DNA from 3 places in the Chitinimonas koreensis genome. Region 1 is predicted to be linked to each of the others. Evidence: predicted binding sites of a transcription regulator. Region 1 holds the regulator's gene; each other region holds the start of a gene.
The links. Region 1 encodes FliA, which starts transcription of late flagellar genes. Its sites were predicted from a motif close to GCTAAAGNTNNNNNNNNNNCNGCCGATAAT; they were not measured.

Region 1 (2,261 bases):
GATGGTCGGCGCATAGCCGCCGGCCGATTCCCAGATCTTGGCGGCGGCGCGGTGCTTCTCCTCGTAGGCGCCGATCTCCAGTTCCATGGTGTGGCGGATCGCCTCGGGCTCGGCGCCGTCGACCAGCATCTGCAGCGCGCGCTTGACGAACGGATCCTTCTCGCCCATCAGCGGCGTTTCCAGCGCCAGGAGGCCGCCGCGGCGGGCGGTATTGCTCCAGTTCACCACCGCCTTGACCTGGGCTTCGAGCTCCAGCGCCGGCGGCAGGATGATCCAGCGCGCCAGCCGGATGCCGTTCATGAAGGTGTCGAGCGTGCTTTGCAGCAGCACCGCGCCGATGGTGCCGCCGATCACGATGAGGAAGGCAGTGAATTGCAGCAGCGAGGAAATCCGGCCGCCTTCGAGCAATTGGCCGCCGATGATGGCGATGAGGCCCAGCAGCAGGCCGATCAGGCTCAGTCTGTCCATGTATTCGGATGATGTGGTGGTGGGAGATCGAACCTTGGCGGGTTATAGCAGATTTGCCCGCCGGGCCGTAGCTTCAAATGCGCTGCATGCCGCGCCGGGAGCGGCATGGCGCCATGCGGCGACGCCGCGCGCCGGCGCAGCGCGCCGGCTATTTCCGGGTCCAGTCGCTCAGCCGGGCGCGCAGCCGCGCCACCGCCTGGCTGTGCAGCTGGCAGACGCGCGACTCGGAGACGTTGAGTACCGCGCCGATTTCCTTGAGGTTCAGTTCCTGCTCGTAGTAGAGCGCCATGACCATCTTCTCGCGCTCGGGCAACTGCTCGACGCCCTCGATCAGCACGCGGCGGAAATCGTTGTCGTCGAGTTCGTTGAGCGGATCGGCGTTGTCGTCGGCGGCCAGGCTGTCGAGCGGGCTGCGGCCCTCGTCCTCGCCGTCGTGGTCGTCGTAGTAGATCAGCTGGTGGCCGCGGCAGTCGGCCAGCAACGCCTGGTACTCGGCCAGCGGCAGGCCCATCGCCTCGGCCACTTCGGATTCGCTCGGCGCGCGGCCGAGCTTGTGCTCGACCTTGGAGATCGCCTTCTCGATGTCGCGCATCGAGCGGCGCAGCTGGCGCGGCAGCCAGTCGGCCTCGCGCAGCTCGTCGAGCATCGCGCCGCGGATGCGCTGGGTGGCGTAGGTCTCGAACTGGACGCCGGCGAGCGGATCGAAATTGCGCGCGGCGTCCATCAGGCCGATCAGGCCGGCCTGGATCAGGTCGTCCACCTCCACGCTGGCCGGCAGTTTCGCCACCATGTGGTAGGCCAGCTTCTTGACCAGCGGCGCGTAGTCGGCGACACGCTGCTCCACCGGGTCGGCGGCGTGTTGGCGGTAGGCGCCGATCGCACGGGAGGAGGACATCATCGAATCAGGCTGGAAATGTGTGCTTCTTTATCGGATAGACCGCGGGCTTTGCCAACGGCCGGCGAAGATTAGCAATCGCCTGTAAGACTGACAATCGGCGCGGCGACAAGTGCCGAAGGCCATTGCGGCGGCGCGGCGCTGCCGTTCGGGCCGGTTCGGTCATGCCGGCGTCGTAGGTGGGCGGAACCGTTGGGCGGCAGGCCGTCCGCGCCGGCGCGTGGCTGCATGCCGGCGAGGAAGACGGCGCATCATGGCCATCCGTCCCGTTCCCATCGCTTGTGGCGATCCGTCCCAATCGCTTGTGGCGATCCGTCCCAATCGCTTGTGGCGATTGGGACGGTGGCTCGACCGGCTGCGCTTATGCCGCAGCGGTCGTGCAAGCCTGCGCAGACGCGATGCGTGCCTGCGCGCGATTGGCGGCGCCGATCAGCGCCTGCAAGGATGCGGTGACGATGTTGGCCGACAGGCCGACGCCGTAGACGGCGCCGTCTACGCCGTCGAAGGCGATCTCGACGAAGGCGACGGCGCGGGCGTCGGCGCCGTGGCCGAGCGAGCGTTCTTCATAGCTCAGCACCTTGAGCGGCAGGCCGAGCGCGTCGGTCGCGGCGGCGATCGGGCCGTTGCCGGCGCCTTCGAGCCGCTGCGAATGGCCGCCGCGCTCGACCACCAGCTCGATGCGCTGCGCCTCGCCGTCCTCGTCGAGGTGATGGCCGTGCAGCCGCAGCGGCGCCTGCGCCTCGAGGTATTCGCGCGAGAACAGCCGCCACAGCGCGTCGGCGCTCATCTCGCCGCCGCTGGCGTCGGTATGGCGCTGCACCACGCCGCTGAACTCGACCTGCAGCCGGCGCGGCATGACCAGGCCATAGTGGCTCTCCAGCAGGTAGGCGATGCCGCC
Region 2 (2,261 bases), 2.2 Mb from region 1:
CCGAACTTCTCGGCCAGCCGCATCAGGCGCAGCGCCTTGCGATAGCCCTCGGGCCGCGGCATGCCGAAGTTGCGGTACTGGCGGTCCTTGGTGTCGCGACCCTTCTGGTGGCCGATCACCATGCAGGCCTGGCCGTTGAGCCGGGCCAGCCCGCCGACGATGGCGGGATCATCGGCATAGGCGCGGTCGCCATGCAGCTCCTCGAAATCGGTGAAGATCTCGCGGACGTAGTCGAGGGTGTAGGGACGTTGCGGATGGCGGGCGACCTGCGAGATCTGCCACGGCGTGAGCTTGCCGTAGATGGTCTTGGTCAACTCCTGGCTTTTCTTGCGCAGATGATCGATTTCGACGGAGATGTCGACAGCCGAATCGTCCTGCACATAGCGGAGTTCTTCGATCTTGGTCTCGAGCTCCGCGATCGGCTGTTCAAAATCGAGAAAGGTGGTCTTCATGCTTGGGCGTGTCGCTGGCGCGATCCTCGAAACCCGCCGCCCCATGGCTGGATAAGCCACTCGGGCGTAACGGATTTCCTCTATGCAGTTGCACCGATGTCCGGCGAAATCGCGCCATTATGGCGAAACTCGGCCGCCCCGCAAGATTGACACACCGGATGTTCGAGCAGCCGTCCGGCTTTGGAATCCGGACCGATCCGCCGTTGAAGGCGCGCTATTCGTTGGTGAAGACGATCTCGGCGCGCACGCCGCCCTTCTGGATCGCGAGGCGGCTTCTGGCGTTGAGCACGATGGGCGAACGGGTGTTGGCCTGGATGCCGTCGCCGCCGCGCGTCAGGGTCAGCAGCATGACCAGGCCGTCGTCGCCGGAGAAACCGATCTTCTCGCACTCGGCATCGGACAGGGTCAGCTGGTAGTTGAGGCCCAGGAGCTGCGCGTCGATGACGCTGAACACCACCTCGGCGTCGTCGAGCGACTGCATCCACAGCACCTTGGGTTCGGCCACGTCTTCGTGCAGCAACTTGAAGCGCTGGCAGCGCTCGAAACCGGGCAGGCCGTCGGGGAACACAATCAGCGATTGCTCGTCGACATCGAGGGTACCGAAACGGGGCGTGACGACTTGCATGCTGGCCTGGCTCCTGGTTCAAGTTCTCCGGAATCTAGCCGAAATCATGCAGGACAGCCAAGCGCGACGCGCGCGCGAAAAATTTTTGCAATCACCGCTAAAGTTTTCTCCGCACTCGCCGATACCGCGTATAGCGTGGTATTAAAAGACAGGAAAATCGACCGGCCGCAGGCTGGCGAAAGGCTCATCATGAAGATCGACAATTCAGGCAAGCCGCTGAACACCTCGCTGTCGCGCACCGACACGCGCGGCGGCAAGACCGGCCAGGCCGAGACCGCATCGGCGCCCGAAGTCCGCGGCGACAGCGTCGAGATCAAGCCGTTCAGCGCCAAGCTGGCGTCGCTCGAGGCGAATCTGGCCAGCCAGCCCGTCATCGACGAGGCCAAGGTCGCCGAAATCCGCCAGGCGATCGCCGAGGGCCGTTTCACCGTGCGCGCCGACGCCATCGCCGACAAGCTGATGGCCAGCGTCAAGGAGCTGCTGTCGGGCAAGTCCTGACCGCAAGCACGCCGCAGACGAGGCATACTATGCAGCGCCGGCCGCCGGTTGATCCCGGCGCCGGCGTTTCGCTTTTCCGCACCGCCGACGCGAGGCCGCCATGCCCCCCCTTCCCCTGCTGGTCGTACTTCAGAATGAGCTGGCCGAGCTGCAGGCCTTCGTCGCCCTGCTCGAGCGCGAGCAGCGCGCGCTGGTCGCCAACACGCTGGCCGACCTGGTCGAGTTCGCCAAGGAGAAGGCTGCCCGCGCGCAGACGCTCGAGGCGCTGGCCAAGGAGCGCAAGCGGCTGTTCGAGGTCAACGGCGTCGAGCTGTCGCCCGATCCGCCGCACCCGCTGACCGGCGCCCGCCAGCTGCCGGCCGAGCATCTGCCGACGCTGGCCGCGCTGTGGCAGGAGCTGATCCAGAGCGCCCGCCAGGCCAGCGCGCTCAACCTGACCAACGGCCGGCTGATCGACACCCGCCAGCAGCAGAACCAGCAGCTGATGTCGATGCTGCAGGCGACCCACACCACCTCGCTGTCCTACGATGCCTACGGCCAGCCGCGCATGTCGCGGCCCGGCAGCTCGCTCGGCAAGGCCTGAGGCGGCCCTCATCCGGCCGGCGGGGACGACCCCGCCGCGCCTCTCCCGATCACGGGGACGACCCCACGACGACAAGGACGAGGCACGACCATGGCCTGGATTC
Region 3 (2,261 bases), 380 kb from region 1:
CTGCGCGAGGCGATCGCCCTGTGCGACCGCTTCGTGGTTTCGACCGAGCCGCTGGCGCAGGCCATGCGCGACTATCACGACGACATCCGGGTGATGCCCAACCGCATCGACGGCTCGCGCTGGCTCGACCTGGCGCCGCTGCGGCGGCAGGGCGGCAAGCCGCGCATCGGCTGGGCCGGCGGGGTCAGCCATACCGGCGACCTCGAGCTGATCGCCGACGTGGTCAAGGAACTGGCCGACGAGGTCGAGTGGGTGTTCCTCGGCATGTGCCCCGAGGCCCTGCGCGCCTATGTCGCCGACTTCCAGCCCGGGGTGCCGATCGACAAGTACCCGGCCAAGCTCGCCGGCCTGGGGCTGGACCTGGCGCTGGCGCCGCTGGAGATCAACGCTTTCAACGAGGCCAAGTCCAATCTCAAGCTGCTCGAATACGGCGTGCTCGGCTACCCGGTGATCTGCACCGACATCGTGCCCTACCAGTGCAGCCTGCCGGTCACCCGGGTGAAGAACCGCTTCCGCGACTGGACCGGCGCGATCCGCGAGCACCTGGCCGACCGCGCCGAGCTGGCCCGCCGCGGCGATGCGCTGCGCGAGGCGGTGATCCGCGACTGGCTGCTGGAGAACCATCTGGAGGCCTGGCTGGCGGCGTGGACGCGCTGACGGACGGGAACGGCGCAGGAGGGACAGGAGCGGCTCCAGCCGCGAATGGCGAGGGTGGGAGCCCCGGCCGTTCGCGGCTGATGCCGCGCCTGCGGATAGCTGGAAACCGGGCCATGGGCTGCGATGGCCATGCCGAACGAAAAAAATCGTTCAAATGGCTAAAGTTGCCGGCCGAGTTGCCGATGTCACGGTTGCGCCCAGGGTATTGGGCCGAGAAATACGGGAAAGTAAGTTAGCGTTCGCTAAAGTTTTCCCGAAACGGTTCGATATTAGGCTCAAGTTTCAGCGACTACCGTTGCATGGCGTAGATCTGAGACCCCAGCTAACTGACCAGTAGGAGTCAAATCATGCAAGTCATCAACACCAACGTTGCGTCGTTGAATTCCCAACGCAACTTGACGGCTTCATCGTCGAGCCTGAGCACCTCGCTGCAGCGCCTGTCTTCCGGCCTGCGCATCAATTCCGCCAAGGACGACGCCGCCGGCCTGGCGATCTCGGAGCGCTTCAGCGCCCAGATCCGCGGCATGGACCAGGCCCGCCGCAACGCCAACGACGGCGTGTCGCTGACCCAGACCGCCGAAGGCGCCCTGAGCAAGATGGGCGACATCCTGCAACGGATCCGCGAACTGGCGGTGCAGTCGTCCAACGCCACCAATTCCTCGTCCGACCGCCTGGCGATCAACGCCGAAGTCGGCCAGCTGACCGCCGAGCTCGACCGCTTCTCGACCACCACCGAGTTCAACGGCCTCAAGCTGCTCGACGGTTCGCAAGCGTCGTCGGTGTTCCAGGTCGGCGCCAACGCCAACCAGACCGTGACGGCGACCACCGCCAACTTCCGCACCTCGGCCTACGGCACCAACCAGGTCGGCTCGATCACCGCGACCTCGTCGGGCGCCGCGGTCACCGGCGGCGTAGCCGTGACGGCCTCGGGCAGCATCATCATCCGCGGCGGCGCCGCCAGCGGCTCGATCAGCGTCGGCACCACCGACTCGGCCAAGTCGATCGCCGACAAGATCAACGCCCAGACCCAGACCGGCGTGCGCGCCGCGGCCCGCACCGAGACCACGCTGACCTTCGGCGCCACCGGCAGCTACACGCTGAGCGCCTTCGGCAGCAACACCACCGGCCAGACGGTGACCTTCAACATCACCAACGCCACCACGTCGGCCGGCCTGGCCGACGCGGTGACGGCGTTCAACAACCAGTCGTCCAAGACCGGCGTGACCGCCAAGCTCAACAGCACCGGTACCGGCGTGGTGCTGACCTCGGACGCGGGCGACAACATCAAGCTCACGGTGGCCGCCAGCGGCAACGCGGGCGCGGTGTCGGGCGGGGGCGCGGCGCTGGCCACCGGTGCCTCGGGCACGCTGATGATCGCCGGCCAGATCATGCTGGACTCGGACAAGTCGTACACGATCGAAAGCTCGGGCGCGGCGCTGACCACCTCGATCTTCGGTACCGCGGTGGCGGCCGGCGACCAGCTGACCTCGAGCCTCAAGACGGTGTCGACGCTGGACGTGACCAGCTTCGACAACGCCACGCAAGCCCTGCGCATCGTCGACAGCGCGCTGGCGGTGGTGAACGGTCAGCGCGCCAACTTCGGC

Region 2: the regulator FliA is predicted to act here: its motif matches at 1,174-1,203, upstream of flgM (flagellar biosynthesis anti-sigma factor FlgM).
Region 3: the regulator FliA is predicted to act here: its motif matches at 899-928, upstream of H9L41_RS09880 (flagellin N-terminal helical domain-containing protein).

Annotation. Positions count from the first base shown of each region.
Region 1 covers NZ_CP060704.1:1,892,788-1,895,048, forward strand. Annotated here, with positions in the region: gene H9L41_RS08300 (flagellar motor protein) at 1-468, opposite strand, end outside; gene H9L41_RS08305 (RNA polymerase sigma factor FliA) at 617-1,363, opposite strand; gene H9L41_RS25655 (alpha-isopropylmalate synthase regulatory domain-containing protein) at 1,725-2,219, opposite strand.
Region 2 covers NZ_CP060704.1:4,131,931-4,134,191, forward strand. Annotated here, with positions in the region: gene H9L41_RS17360 (acetyl-CoA carboxylase carboxyltransferase subunit alpha) at 1-452, opposite strand, end outside; gene fliW (flagellar assembly protein FliW) at 667-1,077, opposite strand; gene flgM (flagellar biosynthesis anti-sigma factor FlgM) at 1,267-1,575, shown strand; gene H9L41_RS17375 (flagella synthesis protein FlgN) at 1,676-2,158, shown strand; gene sugE (quaternary ammonium compound efflux SMR transporter SugE) at 2,249-2,261, shown strand, end outside.
Region 3 covers NZ_CP060704.1:2,271,467-2,273,727, forward strand. Annotated here, with positions in the region: gene H9L41_RS09875 (methyltransferase domain-containing protein) at 1-657, shown strand, start outside; gene H9L41_RS09880 (flagellin N-terminal helical domain-containing protein) at 1,005-2,261, shown strand, end outside.